DNA from 3 places in the Cellulomonas sp. ATA003 genome. Region 2 is predicted to be linked to each of the others. Evidence: riboswitches for the same ligand, from Rfam matches in the RefSeq annotation. Region 2 holds a riboswitch; each other region holds the start of a gene.
What was found. A riboswitch is a leader RNA that binds a small molecule or an ion and turns the genes downstream of it on or off. The one in region 2 is predicted to bind cyclic di-GMP.
Positions count from the first base shown of each region.

Region 1: it holds a riboswitch for cyclic di-GMP, as region 2 does, so the genes downstream of both, REH70_RS17890 (hypothetical protein) here and REH70_RS15615 (PKD domain-containing protein) in region 2, are expected to answer to the same signal.
Region 3: it holds a riboswitch for cyclic di-GMP, as region 2 does, so the genes downstream of both, REH70_RS11365 (hypothetical protein) here and REH70_RS15615 (PKD domain-containing protein) in region 2, are expected to answer to the same signal.

Region 1 is NZ_CP133990.1:3,603,479-3,613,869, forward strand. It holds gene REH70_RS17855 (CDP-glycerol glycerophosphotransferase family protein) at 1-433, shown strand, start outside; gene REH70_RS17860 (2-C-methyl-D-erythritol 4-phosphate cytidylyltransferase) at 602-1,990, opposite strand; gene REH70_RS17865 (lipopolysaccharide biosynthesis protein) at 2,229-3,656, shown strand; gene REH70_RS17870 (glycosyltransferase) at 3,718-4,734, shown strand; gene REH70_RS17875 (hypothetical protein) at 4,721-4,930, shown strand; gene REH70_RS17880 (ATP-dependent DNA ligase) at 4,997-6,064, shown strand; gene REH70_RS17885 (alpha/beta fold hydrolase) at 6,082-6,909, shown strand; cyclic di-GMP riboswitch class I at 7,017-7,091, shown strand; gene REH70_RS17890 (hypothetical protein) at 7,340-8,386, shown strand; gene REH70_RS17895 (hypothetical protein) at 8,785-9,972, shown strand; partial or broken gene REH70_RS20930 (glycosyltransferase family 2 protein) at 9,969-10,271, shown strand; gene REH70_RS17900 (hypothetical protein) at 10,367-10,391, shown strand, end outside.
Region 2 is NZ_CP133990.1:3,126,431-3,136,821, forward strand. It holds gene REH70_RS15585 (PKD domain-containing protein) at 1-3,303, opposite strand, end outside; gene REH70_RS15590 (hypothetical protein) at 4,529-4,846, opposite strand; gene REH70_RS15595 (glycosyltransferase) at 4,816-5,436, opposite strand; gene REH70_RS15600 (glycosyltransferase) at 5,519-6,643, opposite strand; gene REH70_RS15605 (CDP-alcohol phosphatidyltransferase family protein) at 6,712-7,518, opposite strand; partial or broken gene REH70_RS15610 (DUF1972 domain-containing protein) at 7,577-8,724, opposite strand; cyclic di-GMP riboswitch class I at 8,965-9,039, shown strand; gene REH70_RS15615 (PKD domain-containing protein) at 9,348-10,391, shown strand, end outside.
Region 3 is NZ_CP133990.1:2,288,427-2,298,817, reverse strand. It holds gene REH70_RS11400 (protein kinase domain-containing protein) at 1-490, opposite strand, end outside; gene REH70_RS11395 (LysM peptidoglycan-binding domain-containing protein) at 541-1,962, opposite strand; gene REH70_RS11390 (Rv2175c family DNA-binding protein) at 2,139-2,555, shown strand; gene REH70_RS11385 (polyprenyl synthetase family protein) at 2,609-3,718, opposite strand; gene REH70_RS11380 (DUF4192 family protein) at 4,036-5,745, shown strand; gene REH70_RS11375 (RNA polymerase sigma factor) at 5,874-7,460, shown strand; gene REH70_RS11370 (hypothetical protein) at 7,616-7,864, opposite strand; cyclic di-GMP riboswitch class I at 8,169-8,243, shown strand; gene REH70_RS11365 (hypothetical protein) at 8,261-8,461, shown strand; gene REH70_RS11360 (hypothetical protein) at 8,625-8,882, opposite strand; gene REH70_RS11355 (DNA topoisomerase IV subunit B) at 9,025-10,391, shown strand, end outside.

The sequences.
Region 1 (10,391 bases), 480 kb from region 2:
GACCGTCGTGCGGAATCAGGACCTGGCAGCGGCACGCGTGAGCCTCGAGCAGCTCCTGGCGGCGTCCGACGTGATGATGAGCGACGCATCGAGCGCATGGGTCGACTACCTGACGTTCGACCGCCCGGTCGGCTTTTTCCTCCCGGACCTGGAGGTCTACGGCGAGCGCCGCGGCTTCAACGTCCCCAACCTGTTCGCGGTGCTCCCGGGCCCGGTGCTGCGTGACGTGTCGGCCGTGAACGACTTCCTCGTCGACGCCCGCGACGGCGTCCTGCGGTCGCCGAGCACGTACCCGGACGTGCTGGCCGGCATCGGCTACGCTGCTCGGCTCCCCGTGACCGATCACTTGTTCGAGTGGCTCAACGACTACCAGGTCGAGCGGAGCAGGCCTCCGCTCTTCACCGCTGGAGGCGTCACCCGGTCCCCACGCTGACGCGCGTCGCTGGTCGACGGAGCCGGACGAGCCGTCGGCCGGCGGTGCGGCTCACCGCTGCTAGGCCAAGTTCTCTGCGATTTGACGGGCGACGAACAGGCCCATCGGGGTCGTGATCTTGATGTTGTTCTCGTGTCCCCGGACGATCTTGACCGCGTGCCTCGGGTACTACGCGACCAGGTCGGCGTCGTCGCTCACCCGGGCGTAATTATCGGCGAGAGCCCCTTCATACGCCTTCTCGAGGAGCTTACGATGGAAGACCTGCGGCGTCTGGCCGAGCCAGGTCCGCGCACGGTCGAGAGAGCCTTCGATATACTCGTCGTCCGTCACCAGCTTGACCTGCACGACGCTCGGGAGGCCGAGCATCGCGGCCTTGAACTGCATGCTAGCCAGCAGGGCGTCGTCAATCATGTTCGGCGTGACGAACGGACGCACGCCGTCGTGCACGAGGATCAGATCCCCCGTCGTGGCCTCGAGCCCCCGCTGCGCAGAGAGGAATCGCTCCTCGGCGCCCAGCACGAGAGTAACCGGGAGGCGCGCGTCGTCGATGAGGATGCGCCGGTAGGCCTCCTCGTTCTCCGCGCTCACCGTCACGATCACCTCGTCGATGGGGCGCACCAGGAAGCAGCGGACCGTCCGCTCCAGGACGGTCGTGTCGCCGATGGTGGCGAGCAGCTTGTTGCTTCCGAAACGCACCCCGCGCCCCGCGCAGGTGATGATGGCCGACACCCGGGTGTTCTGCAGCATATTCTCGTCCGTCCGCCTCGTCTCTAGGCCGATCGCGTGACGGAGTCGACGAATCGCCGCACCGCCGCGAGCTCTTGTTCCTCGGTGAGGAGGTACGGGCCGTCCGCCCCGAAGAGGGCGGCGTGGGTGGTCCGCATGTCCCGGCTGTACATGCGGACGAACGGCGACTCCGGCTCTGGGGGACCTGTCCCCGGATGTCGATCCCGAACACCTCCCGGGCGAGACGCTCGTGCGTGATCGGGGGATTGCCATGTTGAGGGACGCGATGCCCGCGTCGAGAGCCACGGTGATGTCCGCCCACAGCCGCGAGAGGTCGTAATACTGGAAGACGCCGTCCGGCCGGATGTGCTCGACGCGATGGCGGTTCGCCAGGTCGAACACGAGCCCCTTCTTCATGCCTGCCCCGTACAGCTGAGGCAGCCGCACGATAAGCGTGTCGAAGCGCTCACTCACGAGCTGCTCGAGCCGGAGGCGGTTGCGGCCGTACGGCGTCAGCTCGTCGGGAGGAAGCTCTGCGTCCTCGTCTGGGGACGTCCCGCCCGCGTAAACGCACACGGTGGAGATCAGGACCACCCTGCGGGCACGCACGGTCCCCAGCGTCCGGGCGATGTGCTCCAGCTCCGCCATGTCGGCGTCCGGTTGCTTATTGATCCGGTATGAGTCGGCGCGGCCGGCCGCGCTCACGACGACGTCGTACTCCCGGCCGGTGATGTCACCAAGGTTGGTCGAGTTGTACAGACCGTCGAACTCGTGACGCAGCCGGAGGTTCGTCCCGACGAAGCCGGTGTGACCGATCAGCGCGCTCGTCATGCCGCTCACCTCCCCTTTCGTCGGAGGTCCGAGGGTAGCGTCACCCGTCGGACGTCCCGTCCCGTGCTCGCTGACAACCGGATGTCGGCTGCGCTCGCGCAGCGGACGATCGCCGTCCGGCGGCCCTGTTTCTCCACCGCGGTGCGGGCAACTACCCTCGATGGGCGCGCCCGGCGTGCGCACCCCGGTGTCGCCGCAGGTCGCAGCCGCCGGAGCCTGACCAAGGTGAGGAGACCCGGTGACGCCCGAGGCGGACGACGACAGCCCGGCACAGCCAAGTTCACTCCGGCAGCAGGCGGTAAGCGGCGTCGTCTGGACCACGCTCGAGAAGTGGTCGGTGCGCCTGAGCACGCTCGTGGGCTTCATCATCCTCGGCAACCTGCTCACGCCACTGCAGTTCGGCGTCGTGGCGCTCGCTACGACTTTCATCAGCTTCCTCACCACGGTCGCAGACGGCGGCTTTGCGTCGTACCTGCTGCAGAAGCAGCGGCTGACCCCCGCGGTCACGAACACGGCGTTCTACCTGACGTCGGCGCTCGCGCTCATGCTCGCGCTCGTCGTCGCGGCCCTCGCCGGCCCCGCCAGCGGCTGGCTCGATACTCCTCAGCTCCGCGAGGTGCTGCCAGCGCTCGCCGTGGCCCTTTTGATCGCTGGCGTCTCCACCGTGCCTGCAGTCCTTCTAGCTCGCGATCTACGATTCAAAGAGTTGGCTCTGCGGCAGATCCTCGCAGCCCTCCTGTCCGTTGCCGCCGCCATCGGGCTGGCGCTGGCAGGTGCGGGGGTGTGGGCGCTGGTCGGCCAGACACTCGTCCGTGGGGTGGTGTCGTTCGCGGCTCTGTGGTGGGCCAGCGACTTCAGGCCACGTTTGACGTTCGACCGGAGTGAGATCCGTCCGATGGTCGCGTACGGCAGCAAGTCGCTGCTCGTGCTGCTTGCGCCCCAAGCTCGCACGCAGGGCGAGGTGTTCATCATCGGAGCGCTCGTCAACGCGGTCGCCGTCGGCTACTGGACGGTCGCCGGCCGGCTGGTGAACGTCGTCGTCGATGTGATCTCGTCCGTCGTTGGCTCCGTGGCGCACCCAGTGTTTGCGCGGCTGCAGGAGGCGCCCGAGCGGCTCGGCCGAGCACTCGCGACCGCGCGCGCCCTCAGCGCGCTCGTGCTCGTGCCGTCGCTCGTGGCACTCGCCCTGGTGAGCGAGGACGTGGTGCCGGCGGTGTTCGGTGACCAGTGGGCGCCGACCACGACCGTCGCCTCCGTGCTCGCCCTGTCTGCTCTCCTGCAGGCGGTCACGGACTTCGACCGGTCCGTCCTCCTCGCGACCGGGCACCCGGGTGCCGAGCTGAAGGTCGTCCTCATCTTCGTCGTGGTACACCTCGGTGTCGTGTTCGTCTTCCATAGTGACCTGGAGGTCCTGGCCGCAGCCATCGGCGCCACTGTGGCGCTGAGCGTCCCGGTGCGCATGCTCGTCGTGCGTCACCTACTGGGCGTCCCCTCCGCGCAGCCACTGGGACGGCCTGCGTGTTCCTCGCCGGCGGTGTGGCCGCCGGAGCCGTCGTCGGCGCCCAGGCGCTGCTCGAGCTCGACGGCGTGGCGTACGTCGCACTCGCGCTCGGGCTCGGTGGTGTCGTCTACACGCTCACGGCCCTGGTCGTGGCACGCTCCGTAGTGCTCGAGGCCGTCCGCATGGGGCGCGACATCCTGGCGCGGCGTACCCGCGTGGTCGCCTCGTGAGCACTGCAGACGGCGTGCGCCCCGTACGAGCCGAGGACGCGACGCAGAGCGTCAGGGTCCTGGCCGTCGACCGCCGCCTCTACGAGGACGGGGCGACCCGGGTCTTTGTCCGGCTGGTCGCCCGGTGGCAGCAGACGTCGGCACGCGTGGTGCTTTACCTCCTCCAGCGGCCGGCCGGTGCAGGTGTGACCCCGCCCGTCGGCGTGCGGCCGGTCTACCCGACGGCGACGCGTGAGCTGCGCCTGCGGTGGGCGCTGGTCTTGGGCTTCGTCCGCATGCTGGGGCACGCGCGACGGGCCGACGTGGTCATCGCGGGACGGGAAATCGGCTTCGGCCTGCTGCTCGCGCGGATCGCCACCCGGATAGTGCGGCGACCGTTCGTCGTGCTCGTCCAGTCCGACCCCGGTGCCGCCATGGAGCAGTACGAGAGCCGACGGCTGCACGGGTTGCTGCGGTGGTCAATTACGTCCGCCGACCAGGTCGTCTGCGTCTCGCCGGGCCTTGTCCCGTCGGTCGAGTACCTCGGGGTCCGCGCGGACCGGGTCTCGGTGGCGCTGAACGGGATCGACGTTGACGCCGTGACCACGGCCGCCCGCGCCGGCGTCCCGGCACTCGCTGCGGGCGAGGGTCCCCTGGTCGTCGCCGTGGGTCGCCTCACGCAGCAGAAGGGCTTCGACGTCCTCGTCGAGGCCCATGCCCGGGTGCTCGCCGCCGGCCTTCCGCACCGCCTCGTTATCCTGGGTGAAGGAGAGGAGCGTGCTGCACTAGAAGCCCTCGCGGCCGACCTCGGCGTGGCCGGCAGCGTGCACCTGCCCGGGTTCGTCGACAACCCGGTCGCCGTGATGGCGGCAGCCGACCTGTATTGCCTCCCGAGCCGGTGGGAGGGGTCACCCTCACGCTGGCCGAGGCCATGGTGGTCGGGGCGCCCACCATCGCGGCCGACTGCGTGTCCGGTCCGCGGCACCTTCTGGACGGGGGCGGTACGGGGACCTCGTGCCGGTGGACGACGTTGACGCGCTGGCGGACGCTGTCGCGGCGCACCTGCGGGCCCCAGGACGGCTGCGGGCCGCGATGCTCGAGGGTCAGGTGTGGGCTCGCGCCCATCTCGACGACAGCCGCACCGCGCAGGAGACGATGGGCGTCCTGACACAGGTGGCGCACGACCGTGGAGGGCGCGCGGCGCGGCTACGGTCCGGTCGACGCGGCTGAGCCGCCGCCCTATCCCCACCCGGGACAGGGTGGCTGCTGCACGCCCTGACGATCACACTGGGCGCCATGGACCTGCCAGTGATGCCCCCCGTCGCGCCGATGCTCGCCAAGTCGGTCGGGGCCATCCCGCCCGGCCAGGTCTACGAGCCCAAGTGGGACGGGTTCCGCGCCATCGTCTTCCGGGACGGCGACGAGGTGGAGATCGGCAGCCGCAACACCAAGCCGATCACGCGCTACTTCCCCGAGGTCGTCGACGCCGCGCTGGCGCAGCTGCCGGAGCGGTGCGTCGTCGACGGCGAGGTGGTCGTGGCCAACACCGCGGCGACCGGCCTGGACTTCGAGGCGCTGCTGCAGCGGATACACCCGGCGAAGTCCCGGGTGCAGCTCCTCGCCCTGGAGACGCCGGCCGTCCTCGTCGTGTTCGACCTGCTCGCGCTGGGCGACGAGGACCTCACGGCCCGCCCGTACACCGAGCGGCGCGCGCTCCTCGAGCAGCACGTCCCCGGCGGGGGACCCGGTGTCTACCTCACGCCCGCCACCGACGACCTCGAGGTCGCCCAGCGGTGGTTCGAGGTGTTCGAGGGTGCGGGCCTGGACGGCGTGGTCGCCAAGCGGGGGGACCTCACCTACCAGCCCGACAAGCGCGTGATGACGAAGATCAAGCACGAGCGCACGGTGGACTGCGTGGTCGCCGGCTACCGGACCCACAAGTCCGCCGACGACGCCGTCGGCTCGCTGCTCCTCGGCCTGTACGACGACGACGGCACGCTCGCCTCGGTCGGCGTCACCAGCGCCTTCACCATGGCTCGCCGCGCCGAGCTGTTCGCCGAGCTGCAGCCCTGGGTGACCGACGCGGCCGACCACCCGTGGACCGCGGCCGCGCAGGCGAGCGGCACCCGCACCCCGCGCGAGGCCGAGACCAGCCGGTGGAACAGCGGCAAGGACCTGAGCTTCACGCCGCTGCGTCCCGAACGCGTGGTCGAGGTCAAGTACGACCACATGGAGGGCGCTCGCTTCCGCCACACCGCCCAGTTCGTGCGGTGGCGCCCGGACCGCGACCCGGAGAGCTGCACCTACGCCCAGCTCGACGTGCCGGTGCGGTTCGACCTCGCGGACGTGCTCTCCGGCGGCTGACGGCCCACGATGGCGTCGTGGACACCTTCCGCCGCTCCGGTCTGACCTTCGACGTCCGCGACTCGGGCCCCGCCGACGGGCCCGTCGTCGTCTGCCTGCACGGCTTCCCCCAGGACGCCGGCGCCTACGACGCGCTGACGCCCCTGCTCACCGCCGAGGGCCTGCGGGTGCTCGCCCCGGACCAGCGGGGCTACTCTCCCGGCGCCCGGCCCGCGGGGCGCTCGCCGTACACGCTGCGCGAGACGGTCGACGACGTCGTCGCGCTGCTGGACGCCGCCGGGGTCGAGCGGGCGCACGTCGTCGGGCACGACTGGGGAGGCGCGGTCGCGTGGGCCTTCGCCGGCCGCCGCGCGGACCGGACGGCGTCGCTCACGGCGCTGTCGACCCCGCACCCGGCCGCCGCGGTCCACAGCCTGACGCGCAGCACCCAGGCGCTCCGCTCCTGGTACATGGCCGGCTTCCAGCTCCCGCGGCTGCCGGAGCGCCTCCTGCTCGCCGACGACGGTGCCCGGCTACGGCGTGCGCTCGTGACGTCCGGGCTCGAGGAGTCGCGAGCCGACCACTACACGCGTCGCATGCTCGAGCCGGGCGCCCTCACCGCCGCCCTGGCCTGGTACCGGGCCATCCCGCTGGGCCGCGGGTTCTCCGCGGGCGTCATCCGGGTCCCCACGACGCTCGTGCACGGACGGCGGGACCCGTTCTTCTCCCCCACCGCCGTCCGGGCGACCGGTCGCTACGTGCGGGGCCCGTTCCGCTCCGTCGGCGTCGACATCGGCCACTGGGTGCCCGAGCAGGTGCCCGAGCGGGTGGCCGAGGTGGTGCTGAGCGCCGTCCGGCGCGGGTAGCGGCCGGCCGACGAATAGGGCAGTCCGGTCGTCCGCGCAAGCAGCCCGGCCGACGGATCACCCGTTCGCCACTCAAGTTCACCCGATGCAGGCCGATGGGCTCTGTGTCCACGAAGGGGCAGACCCGTCGCGAGGCGGGGACGCAAAGCCATGGGACCCGCGGGGTCAGCCGGGCCACCGAACGACACTGGAGAACACTGTGCACCGAACTCACCATGCCCCCAGGGCGTCGAACCTCCGCACGCCGCTCGCGCGTCGCGTTGCTGCTGCCGTCGCCACGCTCGCCGTCACCGGCTCATTCATTGGAGGAGCAACGGCCGCGCAGGCCGCGCCGGCGGGGTCGCCGGTCGGCAATCTCGACCGGGTCACTCCGGTCACCGGTGGGCTCGAGGTCTTCGGCTGGGCCGCTGACCGCAACACGACCAAGCCGGTGACCGTCAAGGTCGCCGTCGCCGGCAGCACCCGCACCCTGACCACCGACGTCGCCCGCGCGGATGTCCCCCGCGCCTACCCCGATCTCGGCCCGCGCACCGGCTACAAGACGGTGGTGCCGCTACCCAAGGGCAGCCACGAGGTTTGCGTCACCGTGGTCAACGTCGGCCCTGGGGCGGACCGCACCTTCGCCTGCCGCACCGCCACCGTCACGTCCGGCACCGCGACCCCGGCACCCAAGCCGGCCCCGGCCCCCACCCCCACACCGGCCGTGTCGAGCTCGTCACGCACGCTGACGTGGGCCCCGCCGAAGCTCACCAACCCGACAACGATCACCGTCTCGAACACCAACCGCGACCTGATCCTCAAGGCCGGCCAGGACTACATCGTCAAGATGCCCAGCACCCCGCTCGAAGCCAAGGGCGGTCTGATCATCGGCGGCGGCCGCAACGTCGTCCTGATCGGCGGCGAGATCAAGATCAGCAAGAACAGCACCCACGGCAACGACGTCCGCGGCCTGTACCTCAAGGGGCAGTCCGGCACGATCCACGTCGAAGGCCTCAAGATCACCGGTGCCGCGCTGGCCGAAGGCATCAACCTCGACCAGCGCAACGGCGCCACCGTCCAGCTCCAGAACATCCGCGTCGACACCGTCCACGGCTCCGGCAGCGGCTTCCACGCCGACGTACTCCAGACCTGGGCCGGCCCCAAGGTCCTGCGCGTCGACGGCCTGACCGGCTACACCACATACCAGGGCTTCTTCCTCACCCCCCAGCAGTACGGGCCGCTGCCCGACCTGATGGACTTGCGGAACGTCAACCTTGTCGGCCAGGCCGGAAGCAAGTACCTCGCCTGGCGTGACGGCGGTGCCTGGCCGTTGAAGCTGCAGAACGTCTGGGCATCGACTTCCCAGATCAGCGTTCCGCGTACGCAATTCCTGCGCGGCGATTGGGCCAACGCTCAGTCGGGAGTGCCGACGAGTGGCGACATCGTGCCGTCCAGCATGGCTGGCACGCGCTACGCATCGCCGGGGTACACCGGCTGATCTTCGGCCAGGTGTCGCATAGGGCCCGCCGGCTGGGTGCGGTCACGAGGGAGGAGGCGGCGGTGCACTACTGCCCCTTCTCCCTCCGGCTCATCGTTCTCCCGTACCGTCGACCTCGAGCACAAATCACCCGCGGCTTACCCATTCAGCCCTTGCGCGAGTTCACTAGGTGAGGTATGTCACTTCGCTTGCTGGGCCGCAGGCTGTGCCCCTACGGTGTCACGAGTCCACAGGACACGCGGACCTGCACGACAGGGACGTGACGCCACGGGCCGTGCGTTCGCAGCAGGCCACCGAACGACACGGAGAACCACGTGCACCCCAGACGCTCGAGTCATGCCCGTAGCGGCCGACCGACTGCGCTGCCCGGGCTAGCCCGCCGCCTAGCCGTCGCCGCTGTGGCCGGTGCACTTCTCGTTACCGCGACTGCACCCGCGCAGGCCGCGCCGGCGGGGTCGCCGGTCGGCAATCTCGACCGGGTCACTCCGGTCACCGGTGGGCTCGAGGTCTTCGGCTGGGCCGCTGACCGCAACACGACCAAGCCGGTGACCGTCAAGGTCGCCGTCGCCGGCAGCACCCGCACCCTGACCACCGACGTCGCCCGCGCGGATGTCCCCCGCGCCTACCCCGATCTCGGCCCGCGCACCGGCTACAAGACGGTGGTGCCGCTACCCAAGGGCAGCCACGAGGTTTGCGTCACCGTGGTCAACGTCGGCCCTGGGGCGGACCGCACCTTCGCCTGCCGCACCGCCACCGTCACGTCCGGCACCGCGACCCCGGCACCCAAGCCGGCCCCGGCCCCCACCCCCACACCGGCCGTGTCGAGCTCGTCACGCACGCTGACGTGGGCCCCGCCGAAGCTCACCAACCCGACAACGATCACCGTCTCGAACACCAACCGCGACCTGATCCTCAAGGCCGGCCAGGACTACATCGTCAAGATGCCCAGCACCCCGCTCGAAGCCAAGGGCGGTCTGATCATCGGCGGCGGCCGCAACGTCGTCCTGATCGGCGGCGAGATCAAGATCAGCAAGAACAGCACCCACGGCAACGACGTCCGCGGCCTGTACCTCAAGGGGCAGTCCGGCACGATCCACGTCGAAGGCCTCAAGATCACCGGTGCCGCGCTGGCCGAAGGCATCAACCTCGACCAGCGCAACGGCGCCACCGTCCAGCTCCAGAACATCCGCGTCGACACCGTCCACGGCTCCGGCAGCGGCTTCCACGCCGACGTACTCCAGACCTGGGCCGGCCCCAAGGTCCTGCGCGTCGACGGCCTGACCGGCTACACCACATACCAGGGCTTCTTCCTCACCCCCCAGCAGTACGGGCCGCTGCCCGACCTGATGGACTTGCGGAACGTCAACCTTGTCGGCCAGGCCGGAAGCAAGTACCTCGCCTGGCGGAGCGGTACGTGGCCACTGACGACACAGAACGTCTGGGCATCGACGTCCCAGGGCAACGTCGCGCGCAGCCAGTTCTTGCGCGGCACATGGGACGGTGTCCAGTCCGGCAAGCCCGCTTCTGGAGACGTTGTGCCGTCTGACGTGGCGGGAACGAAGTACACGTCTCCGGGCTACAAGTGAGCGGCCCTCTGATCTCGGTCGTCATCCCCTCGTACCGTCGGCACGAGCGCCTGCCATCGCTCATCGAGGCCTACGTGGCGCAGTCCGCCGACCAGGTCGTCGTCGTGCTGGACGGCCCCCACCCCGGCGCCCGCGCCCAGCTGGAGGCGTTGGGTGTCTCAGAGCTGACGGTGCTCGAGCTCGCGACGAACTCGGGACTCGCGCTAGCCCGGATCGAAGGCCTCAAGGCCGTGACCGGCGACGTCGTCCTCATGGCCGACGACGATGTCATGCCAGGACCGGGCGTCGTCGACGCTCACCGGCGCTTTCACGCCGGGACACAGCGGGGGTGCTGCTTGGGTATATGCCCGTCGCGCAGCCTCCCGCGTGGGGCCGGGACGACGCACCCAGCCGCTTGTACGCCCGGGAGTACGACGGGG
Region 2 (10,391 bases):
ATCACCGAACTGCCACGCGTAGGACGCAACCGAACCGTCGGAGTCGGTCGACCCCGACCCGTCCACCGCCACCGACAACCCGTCCACCCGCGAGGTGAACGCCGCCGTCGGCGCCACATTCGCCAGCACCGGCGCCGTGACCGTCACCCGCTGCTCCACGACGCCCACCGCGCCGTCGTCGTCGGTCACCGTCAGCCGGACCGTGTAGTCGCCCGCCGCGGCGTAGGTGTGCTCCGCCGTCGCACCGGTCGCCGTCGCGCCGTCGCCGAACTCCCACGCGTACGACGCGACGAGACCGTCGGCGTCCGTCGAGCTCCTCCCGTCGACCACCACGGTGAGCTCGTTGACGGCGGACGTGTACGCCGCCGTCGGCACCTGGTTGGGGATCACCGTGGCCGCGCCGAGGGCGTGGTGCTGAGCCACCTCCGTCGGCGTGAGGGCGCGCCCATACACGGCGACCTCGTCGATCCGGCCGTCGAACCAGACCCCGGGGCCCCAGTTGCGGTCACCGCCGACGCGCCAGTACCCCGACCCCGACTGCGCCGAGGTCTGCGACCCCTCCGCGACCTGCACTCCATCGACATACAGGCGCATGCCGGCCGACGACTGGGTCGCCACCACGTGGTGCCATGCACCGTCGTTGTAAGTAGCGGTCGACGAGAGGATGTTGTGCTGGCCGGTCCAGGTACCGAAGGACAGACGGCCGTCGCTCTCCAGGTAGACGTGGCGGTCGTAGCTCGTTGACAGACTGTCCCGGCTGTTGCCGAAGCCGATGAGCCGGCCGCCGCTGGTGCTGGTGGTGCTGAACCACAGCTCCTCGGAGTAGATGCTGGGCGCTGTGACCTGTACGTCGCTCGTGAGGAAGTCATCTCGACCGTCCAAGCGGGCCGCCGTGTCAGTCACACCGCTCAGCGCGCCTCCCGCACCGAGTGCCACACCGTTGCGGTAGGTGCCCGTCACCCCGCCCAGGCCGGTGTCGTTCGCCCGCGTCCCCGTGCTCTCACCCAGACGCCAGTACAGCTCGGGACTCGCCGACCGCACCGCTGCGCCGTAGGCGTCGCTCGGGAGCGGCGGCAGGGTCGACGTGCGACCTGACGCCGTGTAGTGGCCGAGCAACTGCTCGTGACTCAGCACGGTCGGGTAGACCGCGACGTCATCGATCGCGCCGGCGAGGTAGTCGCTCGCGTGAGTCCCGGGCCAGTTGCCGATGGTGTCTCCGCCGATCCTCCAGTAGCCAGAAAGGCTCTGCCCGGATGTCGTGTCGGTCCGCTGAGCGACACGCTGGCCGTCGACGTACAGCCGCATCCCGTTGGCCCCGAGGGAAGCGACGACGTGGTGCCATTGACCGTCGTTGTACGGCGCGGAGCTGTTCACCGTACGCGTGCTACCCGGGTAGGCCCCGAAGTAGATCCGGCCGGAGTCGTCCATGTAGATGTGCCGGTCGTAGCTGCCAGAGTTGCCCGTGGCCGAGCTGCCGAAGCCGACGATCTTGCCGCCCCGCGTCGACGTCGTCTTGACCCATGCCTCGACGGTGAACGTGTTCGGTCCCGGAACCGGGTCCGTCGTGGCCGCGAAACCGCTGGCCGAGCCGTCAAAGGTCGACGCGGCGTCAGCATCTCCACCGATGGCGCCACCTGCGCCGCGGGAGACGCCGCTCGACGCGGTGGCGTCCGACAGGCCCGCCCAGTCGCGCACCGCCGACCCCGACGCCTCTCCGAGGCGCCAGTAGGAGGACGCGCCGTCGTCGAGGACGTCGGTCACGTACTCGCTGACGCTGCCGGCTGCCGCGACGGTGGACGCGACGAACTGGGACTGGGCCACGTTCCCGAAGGGGTCAGTCGCGGTGACCCGGTACTCCTGCGTCGTCCCCGGTGTGAGCCCGGTGTCCGTGAACGACATGGTGGGCAGGTCCCAGAACGGCGCCGTGGCGATCTCGGTGTGGATCGGCGCCGTCGTGCCACGACGGTAGACGCGGTAGGTGAGCGTCTCGTTGTCCTGGTCGTAGTTCGCGCGCCACGTCACTCGGACCGCGCCCTCGGCCACGGACAGCACGCGGGGGTTGAAGGCCGCCCCGGTCACCTGGGGCCCGCGCTTGTTCGGCGCTGCGTCGGCCCGGGCGAACCGGACGAGGCCCTGCTGGGCGCTGCCGTTGATCCGAGGGAACTCGCCGCCGAAGACGACGTAGTCGTCGTTGCCGGCAACGCTCCACCCGGCCTGGCTCTGACCGGTGTACGACCCGATGTTGAAGGTGGGGAACCAGTTGAGAAGGTTCGGCGCGGGCTTGCCCCGGTGATCCGGGTAGCCGTAGATGTCAGCGGTGTTCGTACCGGTCGGGGCGATGCTGAACGCGTTGCCGTGGTAGAAGGTCCACGGCTCAGTCTGGGGGAACCCGCCCATGTTGCCGCAGTAGTGGTGGTGGCTTGCGGTGTACACGACGCCGTCGACGGGGTAGGCCGAGTAGGCGTCACCATGGCAGTCCGCGACCCAGATCAGCTCACCGGTCGTCGGGTGCGCACGGAACGTGCCCTCGAGGTTCCCCCCGCCGCCGAAGTGATACCCCGTGCCGTAGATGCCCGACTCGTCGGCGTACAGGCTGGTGATCGACGACTTCGTGCCGGCGTTGCGGATGCTCTGGTTCGCCGGGAACGGCTGGAGCGCCCCGCTCGTGGGCGACACCGCGCCGAGCCCGTACACGTTCGTGTCGTTCACGCGGGTGAACCGACCGCCGACCACGACCTTGGAGCCGTCAGCGGCCAAGGCCAGGGCCGTCACCGGAGCGTCGGCGTCAGCAACGAACGGCGTCACCTCGCCGTTGGCGGCCGAGAAGGCTGCGAGGTAGGCACGCGGCTGCAGGGCGGCACCGGTCACGCTCGCCGCGCCGACGAAGTTTCCTCCGACGTAGACCGTGCTGTTCGACGCCGCGACCGTCAGCGCTCGCGCCGAGAGGGTGGGTCGGAACGAGCTCACCAGCGCACCCGTCGCGGTGTCGAAGGCCGCAGCCCGCACCCGCCACTGTCCGTCGACCTTGTTGAAGTCGCCGACCACGTATACGCGTGTCCCGTCGGGCGACGCCGTGATCGACAGTGCCTGCCCGTCCAGCACCGGTGCGAAGCTCTGCACGAGCTCTCCGGTCTCGATGTCGTACGCCAGGACGTTGTGGCGCGGGACCGTGTTGACCCCGGGCGGCGAGCCGGCGGGCCGGGCCGTCGTGAAACTCCCCGCGACGTAGACCGTCCGCCCCACGACGACCTGGGACCACACCACGCCGTCGATCTGCACCGTCGGCAGCGCGTCGGCCGCCATGGTCGTCGGGGTCGCTGGGTCGGACGGATCGACCGGTGCCGAGTCGGCCACCGCTGGCTGCGCCGTCAGAGCACCGACCAGCACCACACCCAGGGCAGCGACCCCGGCTGCCCATCGTCGAGCCAACGAACCGTGCGCCATGGATGCCCCAGAGAATTCAGGCCGTGCGACACGGCCGACCGACGAAGAACTGATACGGCCACGGTACGGGTACAAAACGGACGGGCGAAGGACGGTCCCGTGACTTCACCCTGAGCGTGGGACGAATCACCCTGGTGGACCACTCAACCCGGCGGCCCGGTGGACGAGGCCTCGCGCCGGCGGTGCCACACCGGCGGTACCGCGCCTCCGGCGACGCGCTGATCTCAGCTGGTCGGGGTCGCGACGTCGCCCTGGAACACGAGCACTTCACCGGCGGGCCCGGCGAGCACCGCGAGGGACAGGACCCCCGCACCGCTCGCCGGCACCCGGAAGACGTACGCCCCCGTGCGCTCTCCCCCGGGCTCAGGACGCCGGCCAGCGGCGACTCGCGGTCGTCCGTCGTCACCGGGCTCGCCGGCACCGCGTCAGAGCCCAGGTAGGCCGACACGTTGAACGATGCGAGGTCGAGGTCCTCACCACCGGTGTTCGTGACCTCCAGGGTCACCAGGAGCGCCGGCCCTGCGATCTCACCGATCCCGGTGCCCGATGCCGTCACCTCCTCGACACCCAGCACGCGTGCGGTGGCCGACGAACCGAGCGCCGCTTCCGCGTCGAGCGCGACGACTTCCGGTGGGGTGTCCGTGAGCGGGGGCAGCGTGATGACGCCCTCCGCGGGTGGGGCCGACGGTGCTGCCCCGCTGCCGTCGGGGGCGGCGGTCGGCGCGGGCGACTCGGCCGGCTCCGACCCGGGCTCGTCCGCGGGGTCGGACGTCGACGCGGAGGGGGTCGGCCGGGCGCTGGCCTGCGGCGAGGCCCCCGCTCCAGGGAGCCGGTCGCCACCTTCGCCACCGACACGACCACCGAGGAGGAGGATCGCCACGACGACGACCACGACGGCCACCGCGGCGGCAACGACCCGTCCACGTGTGCCGAGCTTCTTCCGACCTGCTGCCTGCGACATGGTGCTCCCTGACTCGCTCGTGAAACCGGCACCCACGTGAACCGGGTGACGTGCCATCGTGGACGGCGTCGGCGTGCGCCGGCCCGGCCGGACCGACGCCGGTGACGCGGAGCCCCCGAGCGCCTACGCCGGGGACGGGCGGCGGTACTCCGAGTAGACCGAGCCCCAGGCCCCGCTCAGGAGCCCGGCCCCACGCACCAGTGTGCGCAGACCGCGGGCCCGCTGCGGCTGCGACCGGGACGCCACCCCGACGCCCCATCGCGCGGCCCCACCGCAGAGGCGGAGCACGCCCTGCCCGCTGCAGCGCACCCGCTCGCGCGCGGCGGCACGGCGCGTGCCGGCCAGCTCGAGGGAGGTCCGGCTCCACGCGTTGCCGCTGCGGTAGGCACGCTGCAGCACCCAACGACGCGTCAGCCGGGCCGCCGGGACGACGTCCACCACGACCGCCTCGTCGCACCAGACCATGCGCCCGCCGGCCTGCGCGATGCGACGCGTGAAGAGGGTGTCCGACCCCCGCTGAGGCCGAACCGCTCGTCGAACCGCAGATCGATCGCACGCAGCTGTCGGAGGTCGATGAGGAGGTTGTTGGTGGCCGCCACCTGCAGCTCAGTACCCGTCGGCAGCCGACGTCGGTCGAAGAACCTGCCGTCGACGATCCACGGCTCGGGATCGCGCTCGTAGCGCGAGACCACCGGTCCCACCACGCAGAGCGATCCCTCACGGGCGTGGGTCGAGACCAAGGCGTCGAGCCATCCGGGCTCCGGCCGCTCGTCGTCGTCCACGAAGACCAGCAGGTCCGCGTCTCCGGCCTCGTCGAGCGCGCGGTTGCGGGCCGCGGCGATCCCCGGCACAGGTTCGTGCGTGTAGGCGACCCGCTGGTCGCCGAGGCCGCGGACCGATCCCGCAGCGCCCGCGGCGGGATCGTTGTCCACCACGAGAACAGTCGCATCCGCGTATGGCCCGACGTGCTCGACCAGCATTGGAAGGATCGCCGTCAGGTCGTCAGGGCGCTGGTACGTCAGGACGGCCACGACGATGCGGGGCTCTCCCGACCCGCTCGCGCGGCCACGCGCGTCCGAGGTCCCCGTAGCCACCCTCGGCGCTGTTCGTCGTTCAGGCACCGGTCAGCATCTCCGCGACCACAGCGGCCACTCTCCTCCGATAGACCTCGGGGGCATGTCGAGCCTCTGCCTGCCCGGCGTCGGCCCAGGCGTCGACCCGCTTGCTCGCCCAGTCCGTCGCGACTCGGTCGAGTGCGGCAGCCAGCTCACGCGCGTCGCCCGCCGGCACGGTCTGCGCGCTCCCGTACCCGGCGGTCGCCTCGAGCAGCCCGCTGGTCGCGCTGGCCACGACAGGTCGCGCGCACAGGACAGCCTCGACCGCGGTGTTGCCGAAGGGCTCGTCCACGCGTGACGGCACGACGACGACGTCGGCGTCATGGATGACGTCCCAGACGACGTCCTTGAAACCGTGGAAGCGCACCCGGTCGCTGATGCCCAGTCCGCGGACCTGGTCCTCCAGCTCGGCCTGGTACCACTCGTAGCCGGGGAAGGGAGCACCGAGAAGGTCGAGGGACGCCGTGACGCCCTGCTCGTCCAGGTGTCCCAGCGCTGAGACGGCGACGTCGACGCCCTTGCGCGGCGAGAGCCGGCCCACGTAGAGGACACGGAGGCCGTCGTCCACGGTCTCGCGCGCCATCGTCCGGTCGGCCGGGCCGGGCACGCCGTTGAGGATCAACTGCGCGCGACGCCCCAGCCGGGGGAAGGAGCGCGCGAGGACTCCGATGCTGAAGTCGCTGTTCGCGATCACGACGTCCGCCAGCAGCGCGGGGAGCGCGAGGACCGTCCTCAACCACCCGGGTGCCGATGCCTCGGCCTCGTGCACGTGCGACAGCAGAGGCACGCGCCGCAACCGCGCGATCACCGGCCACAGCGGGATCGTCACGGTGTTGACGTAGACGACGCGCGGCCGCAGACGGGTGATCAAGCGGTTGCCCTCACGGAGCCCGCGTGCCGTCTGCCGCACCAGCGAGCCCAGACCTCGCGGGCTGAGCAGGGACTTGCGCAGTACCGGGCTCGCACAGAGCACCACGCGAGCGCCTCGCGCCTCGAGCTGCTCGACCAGGGGCCCGGCGGTCGGGATCGCGACGACCACGTCCCAGCCGGCTGCCACGAGTCCGCTGGCGCTCTCGAGGAGAACGCGATCCGACCCGTAGAGGTCCGCGCTCGGGTGCGCCATGAGGACCGTCCGCCCGGCTGCGCGGGTCGGCGCCGTGGCGCTCGCCTGCCGGAGCCGCCGCCGCGGCCTCATCGTCGACGCCCCGCGTCGCCCCCGGAGGGCACGGAGGCCGCGGGGGCCGCCCTGACGGTGAACGACCGCATCTCGCGGAACCACTTGACGCTCGCCAGCACCGTGAAGGCGGTGGTCGCGGCGAACAGGACCGTGTAGACGACCATGAAGACGTCGGTCGCGCCGAGGAGCACAAACGACAGGCACAGCAATCCGTAGTCCATCGGGGCGACGAGGAGCGCACGCAGCCACGACGGCCGGCCGGGCGCGTCCACGGCGAGTGACTGCTGTCCGTGCTGTCGCCGCAACTGCTCGGTGAGGATCATCCCGAAGAACAGCACGGCGGAGACGACGGAGAAGGAGAGCGGCACCAGCAGCCAGCCCTCGGGAGCGGCGTCGAACCGGGCGAACCCGACGAGCACCGCGAGCGGCATCGCTGACACCTTCGCCGCATCCACCATGTGGTCGAGCCATTCACCTGCCGGCGTGCCGCCACCGCGCAGGCGCGACACCTGACCGTCGGCGGAGTCGAACGCGTATCCCACCAGCAGCAGGAGCGCGATGGTCACCCCGCTCCACGACGACGGCGGTACCGCCATGAGGAGAGCCACCCCGGTGAACGTGAACAGCGCGCTGATCCCCGTCACTGCGTTCGGCGACAGTCCCGCGCGGAATGCCCACGCCGCGAGATAGCGCCCGATGCGACGGTTCACGTACCGCGAGTACGCAGGAGCACTCCTCGCGGCCGGCTTCTGCGCCGCCGCCAGGCGACGAACGGTGCAGAGGTAGGTCTCCGGGGTGTCCGGACCGGCTGTACTCGTCACAGCTGCACCCCGATCTCCGCCGCGAACCGCTGGGTGGGGACGTGGTCGCCACCCGGCCCCGGACGGTCGGTGCCGCCCCTCCGCGCCGACGGCGATGACTGCCGGGGTGCGAAGCAGTGCCGTCGACCAGCGCTCGGCACAGCCGCTCGTACCCGTCCGCCACGTCGTCCCAGTCGTACTCCAGGGCCCGCTCCCGGAGCACCTCTCCGCGAGCACCTGCACCGCCCGGGTCGGACTCCGCGTCCTGGAGATGGGCGGGCAGGTCAGACGCCTGACCGAAGTAGCGCCCGTGCTCGCCCAGCACCTCGCGGTTGAACCCGACGTCAAAGGCGACGACTGCGGCACCGGCCCCAATGGCCCTCAGCAGAGACGGGTTGGTCCCCCCACCGAGTGCCCGTGCAGGTAGGTCCGCGACCCCGCGTAGAGCTGGTCGAGCAGCTCCTGGTCCCACACCCCGCCCAGGAACCGAACTCGGCCGTCGGCGAGCTCGTGCACCGTCCGCGTGTACTCGTCCGAGTAAGGCGCCGATCCGACGACGACGAGCGGGAGCTCAGCGCGGCTCCGGACGTACCCGTCCACGATCTCCCGGACGTGGTTCTCCGGCTCGAATCGGGCGACCGCGAGGTGGTAGCCGTTCGGCTCGAGCCCCAGCTCGTCCAGCCGCTCCGACCGACCGTGGTCGACGACGGGCGCCCCGTAGCGCAGCAGCACGGTCGAGGCGTCGAACTCCGTGCGGTAGTAGTCCTGGATTCCGACGGCGTCCGCGATCAGCGCGTCAGACCACCGCACCGACAACGACTCCGCGAGGCGGTAGTAGCGCTGACCCGCTCCGCTCCATTTCGCCCGCTTCCACTCCAGACCGTCCACGTGCGTCGCCACCGGGATCCGGGCAGCGAGGAGCACCGGGAGCCACGGGGCGTTGGCGGAGTTGAACACGAGCGCCGCGTCGGTGCGATGACGCGCCAGATGAGCCACAGAGAGGCCCGTGTGGCTCAACGTCTCGAGTGAGCGTCGGCGCATCGCAGGCAGGTGGACCAGCGACATGCCGCGGTACTCCTGCTCGCTCAGCTCGCCGGCCCCGCCGCGGCAGTAGACGACGACGTGGTGTCCACGCTCGGCCAAGCGAGATCCGACCTCCTCGACGCAGGTCTCGAAGCCTCCGTAGCGGGCGGGCACGCCGCGGGTACCGACCATCGCGATGCGCATGGCCGATCCGGCGCTCCTGCTCTCGTCCACGCTGTCCCCCGTCACATCGACATGGGCGGCAGGCGCCCGTGATCGGTCAACCCTATGGTCCGAGGGATGGCCGGCGGCTCGTTGGTCCGCCATGTCACCCAGATCGCCCCTCGACCCAGCTGACTGAGGGTTTCGCTCGATCGGTCGCGTGTGACACGGAGCACAGCGCAGATTTCTTGAACCGCGAGCACACCGCCGATGAGGTGGCGTCCACGAAAAAGGCAAACCTGTCGCGAGGCAGGGACGCAAAGCCATGGAACCCACGCGGTTCGCCAGGCCACCGAATGACGGAGATCGACATGCGCTCATCGCTGCCCATCGACAGGTTCGACAGCCCAACCGCCCCGCACAGCGCCGGACGACGCCGGCGCCGCGGCATGCTCGTGACTGCGGTCCTCGCCGGCGCTGTGGTGTGTGCCGGCATGGTTCCGGCCTCGGCATCCGCTGCCTTCGCGGCGAGCACCACGACGGCCACCACTACCGCGGCGACCACGCCGGTGGCCGACGGCTTCGCGCGGTCGGTCACCCGTGGTTGGGGGTCAGCCGAGCGAGGCGGCACGTGGACGACCACCGCTGGTTCCGTGGTCCACTCCGTGTCGACCGGCGTCGGACGCCAGCGGATCGGGAAGGCCGGCCAGACGGGGTGGGCACACCTCAACGGCTACAGCTCGACCGACACCGACCTGACCCTGGATGTCGCACTGGACAAGAAGGCCACCGGCGGTGGCACCTACGTGTCCGTGCTGGGACGCCGGGTGGGATCGGCCGGGGACTACCGCGCACGGTTGAAGGTGCAGCCCTCGGGGTCGGTCACCCTGATCGCCGGGCGCGGCGAAACCGCACTCAAGGCCGTGACGCTCCCCGGGGTCACCTACGCCGCGGGCACCGAGCTGTCCATCCGCCTCCAGGTCACGGGCACCTCCCCGACCACCGTGCGGGCGAAGGCATGGAAGCGCGGGACGACCGAGCCGTCCGCGTGGCAGGTGTCGGCCACCGACTCCACCCCGAACCTCCAGAAGCCCGGCGGCATCGCGACCTCGACGTACGTCTCGGGGTCCGCATCGAACGCTCCCGTGACCGCCAGCTTCGCTCGTGTCGCCGCGCGTCCGGCCGTCCAGAACGCTGCCCCCGCGCCTTCGGTCGCCATCACAGTCGCCGATCTCACCGCCGCCGTCGACGGTTCAGCCTCCGTGGACGTCGACGGCTCCATCGCCTCCCACGCGTGGAGCTTCGGCGATGGCGCGACGGCGTCCGGGCCGACGGCGACACACACGTACACCTCCGCGGGCACCTACACCGTCACCCTCGCCGTGACCGACAACGCGGGTGCACGCAGCACCAAGACCTCGAGCGTGACGGTCACCAAGCCGAACGAGGCCCCGGTCGCACGCCTGAGCTCGAAGACGGACGGCCTGGTCGCCGTGCTCGACGGGAGCACCTCGACCGACGCCGACGGCCGCGTGGTCTCCCACGCGTGGAGCTTCGGCGACGGCACCACGGGCAGCGGCCCGACGGCCAACCACACCTACTCCACCGCGGGGTCGTACACCGTGAAGCTCACGGTGTACGACGACAAGGGTGCTCAGAAGAGCACCTCGTCGACCGTGACCGTCCGGGCTCCTGAGCCGGTCGTCTCG
Region 3 (10,391 bases), 840 kb from region 2:
CGAAGTCGGTGACCTTGACCCGGCCGTCGGACGCCAGCAGCACGTTCTCGGGCTTGACGTCGCGGTGCACCAGCCCGGTGCGGTGCGCGGCGGCGAGCGCGTCGAGGACCGACTCGAGGACGCCGAGCGCCTCGTCCAGGGTCAGCGCGCCGCGCTCACCGAGGTGACGGCGCAGGTTCGTGCCGTCGACGTACTCCATCGTCAGGTAGCTGGTCTCGCCGTCGATGCCCTGGTCGTAGACCCCGACCAGGCCCGGGTGGGTGAGCCGCGCCGCGGCCCGGGCCTCGCGGCGGAACCGGGCCACGAACGCGGTGCCGCTCGCCCCCTCGGCGAGGTGCGGGTGCATGACCTTGAGCGCAACCTCACGGTCGAGGCGGCGGTCCACGGCGAGGTACACCGTGGCCATGCCGCCACGCGCGATGCGGGAGACGACCTCGTAGCGCCCGTCGACCAGGTGGCCGAGCAGGGGGTCGCTGATGGTGGTTCCCACGGCGGTCATCCTACGGTCGCGGGCCCGACGGGCCGGTCAGGCGCGACGGGTCACCGGAAGCGGGTCATGTGGGTCTGGATGGCCGCGACGTAGCGTCGGGTGTCGGCGAACATGCCGTTGCGCTTCACCGACGCCGCCCCCTGGTAGTACCCGGCGATGGCGGTGGGCAGGTCCGGGCTCGTCCGCACGAGGTGCCGCAGGAGACCGACGCCGCAGGTGACGTTGTCGTCCGGGTCCAGCAGGTTCAGCGGGCGCCCGACCATCTGACCGACCCACACACCGGTCGACGGGATGCACTGCATGGTGCCGATGGCGTTGGCGGGGGAGACCGCGGTCTGGTTGAACCCGGACTCCTGGAAGGCGATGGCCTGCGCGAGCGCCGGGTCGACGCCCAGGGCCCGGGCGGTCGAGACGACCTTCGCCTGCATGGCGGACTTGGACGGCACGCCCATCGCGAGCAGCGTCGCCTTGTTGAGGTTCGCCGAGGCGACCACGGAGCTCGAGTAGGTCCGGCCGGCGAAGGTGTTCCCGACGAGCTGGGTCGTCGGGGTGGCGGCGGGCGCGGTGGCGCCCGGGAGCCTGAGCTTCTGGCCGATCCGGATCGAGGCGCGGGCGTCGAGCCCGTTGGCGGCGACGACCGCGGCGACGGTGGTGCGGTGCTGGGCGGCGATGCCCGAGACCGTGTCACCGGACCTGACGGTGTAGGTGCCGGTGGCGGCAGGTGCGGCCGGGGCGGGAGCCGGGGCCGGCGCGGTGGCGCCGGCTGCGCCGGGGATCGTCAGGCGCTGGCCGATGCGGATGAGGGCGCGGGCGTCGAGCCCGTTGGCGGCGACGACCGCGGCGACGGTGGTGCGGTGCTGGGCGGCGATGCCCGAGACCGTGTCACCGGACCTGACGGTGTAGGTGCCGGTGGCGGCAGGTGCGGCCGGGGCGGGAGCCGGGGCCGGCGCGGTGGCGCCGGCTGCGCCGGGGATCGTCAGGCGCTGGCCGATGCGGATGAGGGCGCGGGCGTCGAGCCCGTTGGCGGCGACGACCGCGGCGACGGTGGTGCGGTGCTGGGCGGCGATGCCCGAGACCGTGTCACCCGACCTGACGGTGTAGGTGCCGGTGGCGGCAGGTGCGGCCGGGGCGGGAGCCGCCGCGGGGGCCGTGGCGGACGGGATGGTCAGCGTCTGGCCGATCCGGATGGCGCCGGCGCTGGGCAGGCTGTTCGCCCGGGCGATCGCCCCGACCGACGTCCCCGACCGCAGCGCGATGTGGGAGACGGTGTCACCGGCGCGCACGGTGTACTGCTCGTCGGCGTGCGCGGTCGCCGCGCCGGTCACCGAGGCGACCGCGAGGGCGAGGGTGGCGCCCGTGCCCGTGGTGACGCGCCGACGGACCGACCGTCCGCGGACCGACGGCTCCGTGGCGGTCGGCCGGTCGGCCGAGGGCGGGGTCGCGTCCGGGCGGACGGGGGCGGGCTGCGTCATGTGGACCTCAGGGGAGTGGGAGAGATGGTGCTCTTGGGGCAGCAGGGACCGATGTGACTGCTGTGACTCGCTGAACGTAGTCGAGCCGTGCACCGGTGAAAAGCCGGGCCGGGTAATTGCGACGGTGTAGTTCACCCGCACGCAGGCCCGCGCGCCGCGTGCGTACGCTGGCGCTCGTGACCGACACCGCAGACCTCGACGCTCTCGTCCGCGACTGGCTGACCCTGCCGGACGTCTCCGACCGCCTCGGCATCGACGTGGGCAAGGTCCGACGCCTGCTCCAGGACGGCCGCATCGTCGCGGTCCGCCGCGGCGACCCGACCGTGCTGTCGGTACCGGCCGACTTCCTCGTCCCGGTGCACCTCGCGAACCCGGCCGCGCCGACGTCGCCGGTCGGCGCCGGTGAGTCGCAGTGGGCGGTCCTGACGTCCCTGCGCGGAACGCTGACGGTGCTGGGCGACGCAGGCTTCGACGCCGCGGAGTCGATCGAGTGGCTGTTCTCGCCCGACGAGATCCTGGGGCGGACCCCGATGGACGCTCTGCGGGCCGGCTCCAAGAGCGAGGTCCGCCGCCGCGCGCAGACCCTGGTCTAGGGCGTCGGGCGGTCCGCGGCCGACGACGTCGCGTGGCGTCGCCGCGCGCGAGGTCAGGCGGCCCGGTCCACCGCGGCGTGCGCGAGCTCGGCGATCATCGACCGGCCCGGCTCGGTGAGGGTCGCAGCCGCCAGCGCCCCGAACGCCGTACCGGAGAGGTCGGCGATGAGGGCCTCGACCTGGGCGTCCGCACGGGTGTCGCGGATCACCCGGGCGACCGCGGCGACGTCGTCGTCGGGCAGGTCGCGGACCCCGAGCCGGGACCGCAGGAGCGCACGCTGCGCCTGGTCCCCGGCGGCCATGGCGCGGGCGACGAGGACGGTGCGCTTGCCCTCCCGGACGTCGTCGCCGGCCGGCTTGCCGGTCGCGGCGGGGTCGCCGAAGACGCCGAGGAGGTCGTCCCGCAGCTGGAAGGCCTCGCCGAGCGGGAGCCCGAACGCGCTGCAGGCGCGACGTTGTGCCGCGTCGGCCCCGGCGAGAGCAGCCCCGAGCACGATGGGGTGCTCGACGCTGTAGCGGGCCGACTTCGCCCGGATGACCTCGCGGGCTCGGGCCTCGTCCGAGGCGGGGTCCTCGCCCCAGGGGAGCGCCTGCGCGAGGACGTCGAGGTACTGCCCGGCGGTGACCTCGGTCCGCATGAGGTCGAAGACGTCACGGGCCGCGGACGCGACCGACGGATCGAGCGCGGCGGTCGCGCGGCTGAACTGCGACTCGCTCGCCACCAGCGTCAGGTCCCCCAGCAGGATCGCGGCAGCCTCACCGAAGCGGTCGTGGCTACCCGACCACCCCGAGCGCTCGTGCAGCGCCGCGAAGGTGCGATGGGCCGCGGGCAGCCCGCGACGGGTGTCGGAGTCGTCCATGACGTCGTCGTGGAAGAGGGCCGCCGCCTGGAAGAGCTCCAGGGCCGCACCCACGCGCAGGACGGCGTCCGCCTCCGGCGTGCCGCTGCGGCCGCCGTGCGCCCGGAACGACCAGTAGCAGAACGCCGCGCGCAGCCGCTTCCCGCCGGAGAGCATCTGGGTCACCGCGTCGGTGAGCACGGCGCTGTCCGGACCCAGGGTGGTCAGGACGACCCGCTCGGCGGACACGTACTGGGCCAGGAGGGCGTCGACCCGTGGTCGGACCTCCTCGACGTCGACCAGGGCGGCGGCGGTTCGGATCACGCGGGCAGCCTACGCAGCACGGGTCCTCCCGTTGCCCGCACCCGCCCGCCGACGGTCGCGGTCCGCACGTCGTGACGGTCCGCGCGCCCGTGCGCCGGGGAGGTCCTCCTCGACGGACGGGCGGCGCCGAGGTCCCGTGCCGGTGGTGTGCCGGTGGTGTGCCGGTGGTGTGCCCGGTGGTGCACCCCGGTGGTGCCCGGTGACCCGCCCGGTGCTCGGGCCGGTGTCCCGCCCCCAGGCAGGGCGCCTGCGCGGGTGTCCACACCAGCGACAGGTGGCGGCCGGTCGTGGTGCGACGCCGCGGTTGCCTGTAGCCCATGGACGCCACCACGATCCGGGTCCGCGAGCCTCGCGAGCTGCTCGCACTGCTTCCCTACCAGCTCGGGTTCCGACCCGAGCGCAGTGCGGTCGCCGTCGCCCTCAGGCCACCGCGCGGACGCGTCGGCCTGATCGCCCGGGTCGACCTCGCCGACCTCGCCGACCCGGACCTCGGCCCGCAGCTGGCGCGGCGGCTGGTCACGCACCTCGTCGGCGACGGCGCGGCGAACGCGGTGCTCGTGGTGTACGCCGACGACGACCCGCGGGCCGTGGGCGCCGAGGCGTGCTCGCACGTCCGGTCGTCCGACGGTGCGACCGCCGAGGCGCCGGGGGAGACGCCGACCGCGGTCCAGGTGTTCCGCGCTGCCGCTGCCGCCTTCCTCGGCGACGTCGCGGTGTGGGTGGTCGCACCGTCGGGCTACCTCTCGCTGGACTGCGTGGACGCGGACTGCTGCCCGCCCGGTGGCCGGCCGCTGCGTGACCTGGAGTCGACCGAGGTGGGCGCCCACATGGTGCTCGCCGGCGCCATGGTCGCCGACTCCCGTGAAGCGCTGGTCCCGGACGTCCCCGCGTCCGCGGCGGCGCGCCGCAACGCCACCCGCGCCGCGGCGCGCCGCCTCGCGCGGCGCGTCGTCGCCGAGGAGCAGGGCCCGGCGGCCGTGGCACGGTGGCGCGGCGACGGCCTGCTGGCCTGGCGCCAGGAGGTCGACGAGGTGCGCCGGGGTGGGCGCGGACCGGACGCCGCCGCGCTCGGTCGCCTCGCGGCGGTCCTGGCGGACGTGCCCGTGCGCGACGCCGTGCTCCTCACGCTGGTCGCGGGGGCAGGCGACCTGCCGGAACGGTCCCTGCACCCGTCGGCAGCAGGACCGGGCGGTGTGGGCGTCGAGGTGGCCCAGGTGCTCGGTGCCGTGGTGAGCCCGCGCGACGGCGTGCCGCCCGACCCCGATCTGCACGTGCCGGCCGCGCGGGTCCTCGAGCTGGTCGTCAGCCATGCGGCCGGACCGTCCCGGGCGCCGGCGCTCACGCTGCTCGGCCTGCTCGCCTGGTGGAGCGGTGACGGGGCACGGGCCGGGGTCCTGCTCGACCGTGCGCTGGCCGTCGACCCGTCGTACCGGCTCGCCCACCTGCTCGGCGACGCGCTCGCCGCGGGGCTCGCGCCGGGGTGGGTCCGCACCCGCGGGGACGGACACCGCGCTGACGTCGTCCACCGCCTCCGGTACGGTCGGGGCGACGGCGGCCCATCGGCGGGCCGTCCGTGCGAGCGCAGCGGAGGACGTATGACCATCGTCGTCGGGTACCTGGCCACACGCGAGGGCCGTGCCGCGCTCGATGCGGCGATCGCCGAGGCGGAGCGACGCTCCACGCGGCTCCTCGTCGTGCTGAGCGGGCGGGTCGCGCCCGCCTCCGACGGGGCGGCGGCCGAGCAGGCGCGGCAGACGGAGGACCTGCGGGCGCTCCTGGACGGCACCGGGGTCCCGTACGACATCCGGGAGGTCTCCGAGGGTCGGGACGTCGCCGAGGACCTCATCAGTGCGGCCGAGGAGAACGCCGGCGTCCTCATCGTCATCGGCCTGCGCCGCCGCAGCCCGGTCGGCAAGCTCATCCTCGGGGTGAACGCGCAGCGCATCCTCCTCGACGCGCCGTGCCCCGTGCTCGCTGTCAAGCCGAGCGGGAATGGTGACCCGGACGCCGTCGTTAGGTCGGAGTAAGGAGCGCACGCGCGGCGCTCAAGCCCCCGATCGAGGCGCACGCCGACCCGCCGCGAGGGTCCTGGCCGGTACAATGAAGACGTACCCCGGGGCTCGACGTCCGAGCCTGCGCTGCCGAAAGGTTGTTCGTGTCATCCCTCTCCCCGAATCCTGCACTGCCGCGCGAGTTCGAGCACCCCGCACTCCAGGAGCTCGTGGCGCGTGGACGCACGCACGGCACCGTGGACGCCGAGGCGTTCCGTGTCGCCTGCGAGTCCGCGCAGGTCAATGACGCCAAGCGGCTGAAGGTCGTGCTGCGGGGCCTGGCCGCCACGGGTGTCACCGTCGCGGAGCCCGTGACCGCAACCGTCAAGGTGGCCGCCGCGACCACCACCGCCCGCAAGGGGACCAGCGCGACGGTCGACCCGGACGCCCCCGCACCCGCCCCGGCCAAGCGCCGTGCACCCGCCAAGAAGGCGGCCCCCGCCACGGACGACGACACGTCCGAGGCGAAGCCGGCGACGAAGCGGGCAGCCGCCCCGAAGGCCGCCGCGGCGAAGACCACGGCCGCCAAGGGGACGACGGCCAAGGCGACCGCAGCGAAGGCCGCCGCCGCGAAGAAGGCGAGCGAGGACGAGCCCGAGGCCGCCTCTGGTGACCTCGAGGACGTCGTCGTCGAGGACACCGCCGTGGTGGCCGACGACGCCGTCGTCGCCGAGGGCGCCCCGGCCGGCAAGACCGGCGACGAGCCCGAGGAGGGTGGTGCCTTCGTCTACTCCGACGCCGACGACGACGACGCCCCCGCCCAGCAGGTGGTCACCGCCGGCGCCACCGCGGACCCGGTCAAGGACTACCTCAAGCAGATCGGCAAGGTCGCGCTCCTCAACGCCGAGCAGGAGGTCGATCTCGCCAAGCGGATCGAGGCCGGCCTGTTCGCCGAGGAGCGGCTGAGCTCGGGCACCAAGCTCGAGCCCAAGATGCGGCGCGAGCTCGAGTGGATCGCCGGTGACGGACGCCGGGCCAAGAACCACCTGCTCGAGGCGAACCTCCGCCTCGTCGTCTCGCTCGCCAAGCGCTACACCGGCCGCGGGATGCTGTTCCTGGACCTGATCCAGGAAGGCAACCTCGGTCTGATCCGTGCGGTCGAGAAGTTCGACTACACCAAGGGCTACAAGTTCTCGACCTACGCCACCTGGTGGATCCGGCAGGCCATCACCCGGGCCATGGCCGACCAGGCGCGCACCATCCGCATCCCGGTGCACATGGTCGAGGTCATCAACAAGCTCGCGCGCGTGCAGCGGCAGATGCTCCAGGACCTGGGCCGGGAGCCCACGCCCGAGGAGCTCGCCAAGGAGCTCGACATGACGCCCGAGAAGGTCGTCGAGGTCCAGAAGTACGGCCGCGAGCCCATCTCGCTGCACACGCCGCTCGGTGAGGACGGGGACAGCGAGTTCGGTGACCTCATCGAGGACTCCGAGGCCGTCGTCCCGGCCGACGCCGTGAGCTTCACGCTCCTGCAGGAGCAGCTGCACCAGGTGCTCGACACGCTGTCCGAGCGCGAGGCCGGCGTCGTCTCGATGCGCTTCGGCCTCACGGACGGCCAGCCGAAGACCCTGGACGAGATCGGGAAGGTCTACGGGGTCACGCGCGAGCGGATCCGTCAGATCGAGTCCAAGACCATGTCGAAGCTGCGGCACCCGAGCCGCTCGCAGGTCCTGCGGGACTACCTGGACTGACGCCGGACGCCGACGTCGCCGTGGGCCGCGTACCGCCTCAGCCGAGGCCGGTGCGCGGCCCACGGTCGTCTCGTGGCGTACCGGGCCGGGGAGGGCCGGTGCGGGCGTGGCGGGGACACCCGCGCACGGGACGGGCGGCCGGCCGGGGTCGTCGGTCAGAGCGCGAGACGGCGCCGCGTGCGTGCGCGCCACCGCGGGGTGTGCCAGGCGTCGCGCGCGCGGACGAACCGGAGGTCGCCGGGGCGCGAGCGGCCGGCCGGGCGCTGCACGCGGTACTCGACCTCGAGCACGCCGTGCCCGACGTCGACCAGAGCCACCGTCACCGGACGGCCCCGCCGGGGGAGTCGGCGCCAGCGCAGGGCGCGCCCCTCGAGCGGTCCGTCCAGGCACAGGTACGTCGCCACGATGAAGTCCTCTCCGGCCGGCGTCGGCTGACGGGCACGATGGCCATTATCACGCGCCGGTGTGAACGGGGGATGTCAGCACCCGTTCGCGCGGGTGAAATCCGCCGTGAGGATACCCCGTGCGGCCGTGCGGCCCCCGTGCGCCCGCGCGCCCGTGCGCCCGTGCCCGTCGCGCCCGTGACCGGGCGCGACGGGCGCGACCGGCGGCACGGTCCCGCCGAGGCGCGGACCCGCCTCGGCGAGCGGGTGAAATGGCCCCGCACGGGGTGGACATGCCCGATTCGTGCGATACGTTCTGCGGTGTCAGCGAGAAGGGCAAACCCGTCGAGAGGCGGGGACGCAAAGCCACGGGACCCCTACGGTCAGCCGGGCCACCGAACGACAGGAGCAGACCCCATGTCCGACCCCATCCTCCCGCGGACCGACGCGGCCCGGGGCGACGTCCCCGCAGGCGAGCGCGGTGCGCACCTGACGATGTCGCCGACCGGTCCGCAGCGACCGGAGGCCGGTTCCGCGCTCGAGCGGCTCCTCAGCCGGCAGACGTTCGCGTCGGCGTCGGGCGGCCTGCTCGGCTTCGTGCCGGCACAGGTGCGCTGAGACCGGTCCGGCGCTCACCGTCCCCCTGCGCTGACCGACCTGCACGACACGAGGGCCGCACGACACGTCGGCCCGACAACGACATGAGGGCCCGACCATCCGGTCGGGCCCTCATGTCGTGCTGGCTGGTGCGGGTCGTCGACCCGTCCGCTACCGGTCCGCGTCAGCGGACCGCCCCGGCGCCGGCGCCGTGCTCCGCGAGGAGCCGGTCGGTCTCGTCCTGGACGTGGGTGGCCAGGGCCGTGAACTTCGGGGCGTGCTCTCGGGCGTGGTGGGCGCAGAACAGCAGCTCGCCGCTCGGCATCACCACGCGGACATAGGCCTGGGCGTTGCAGCGGTCGCAACGGTCTGCCGCGGTCAGGGGTTCGGTCGTCGTCGTTGCAGTCACAAGAACATGTAACCACCCGCTGCCCGTGAGCATGCCGTCAGGACCCCCGTATTCGCTCACCGCGAAGCCCGGTCCACCCGACCGGTCCTGTGCCGGACCGGCGCCACCGCCCGGACCGGCGCGCCGCGCCCGCCCCGCCACGGTGCGGTGACGCCAGCGATTAGGCTGGGGCCTCGTGTCGACCGCCTCCGCTGAGTCCAGCTACACCGCCCGGCACCTCTCCGTCCTCGAGGGCCTGGAGGCGGTGCGCAAGCGTCCCGGGATGTACATCGGCTCGACCGACTCCCGCGGGCTCATGCACTGCCTGTGGGAGATCATCGACAACTCCGTCGACGAGGCGCTCGCCGGGCACTGCTCGATCATCGACGTGATCCTGCACGAGGACCAGTCCGTCGAGGTCCGCGACGACGGCCGCGGGATCCCGGTCGACGCGGAGCCCAAGACCGGCCTCAGCGGCGTCGAGGTCGTGTTCACCAAGCTCCACGCCGGCGGCAAGTTCGGCGGCGGCTCCTACGCCGCCTCCGGCGGTCTGCACGGCGTGGGCTCGAGCGTCGTCAACGCGCTCTCCGCCCGTCTCGACGTCGAGGTCGACCGTGGCGGCAGGACGCACCGGATGACCTTCCACCGCGGGGAGCCCGGGGTGTTCGACGACGGCGTCGCCGGCCCCCGGCCCGACGCCCCGTTCACGCCGTTCGTGGACAACTCCGAGCTCGCCGTCGTGGGCAAGGTGCCCAAGGCGCGCACCGGCACCCGGGTGCGCTACTGGGCCGACCGGCAGGTCTTCCCCAAGACCGCGGTGTTCTCCTACGACGAGCTCGTCACCCGCGCCCGCCAGACGACGTTCCTCGTCCCCGGGTTGGCGATCACCGTGCGCGACGAGCGCCGCCTGCCGGGCACCCCCGGTGCGGACGGCCCGCACGAGGAGTCCTTCGTCCACCACGGCGGGACCCGCGACTTCGTGGAGTTCCTCGCCCCGGACGCACCGGTGACCGACACCTGGAAGCTGACCGGGACGGGCTCGTTCACCGAGACGGTCCCCGTGCTGGACGAGCGCGGGCACCTCACCCCGCGCGAGGTCACCCGCGAGTGCGAGGTCGACATCGCACTGCGGTGGGGCACCGGGTACGAGACCGAGCTGCGCACGTTCGTCAACGTCATCGCGACGCCGAAGGGTGGGGCCCACCTGGCGGGCTTCGAGGCCGGGCTGCTGCGCACCGTGCGCAAGGCGGTCGACGCGAACGCGCGCCGGCTCAAGGTGTCCACGAAGGACAACGAGCGCATCGAGAAGGACGACGTCCTGGCCGGGCTGACCGCCGTGCTGACCGTCCGGCTCGCCGAGCCGCAGTTCGAGGGCCAGACCAAGGAGGTCCTCGGGACCGCGCCCGTGCGGGGCATCGTGGCCAAGGTCGTCGACACCGAGCTCGGGGGGCTGCTCACCTCCACCAAGCGGGACGAGAAGGCGCAGGCGAGCCTGCTGCTGGACAAGGTGGTCGCCGAGATGCGGGCGCGGATGAGCGCCCGCAAGCAGAAGGAGATCTCCCG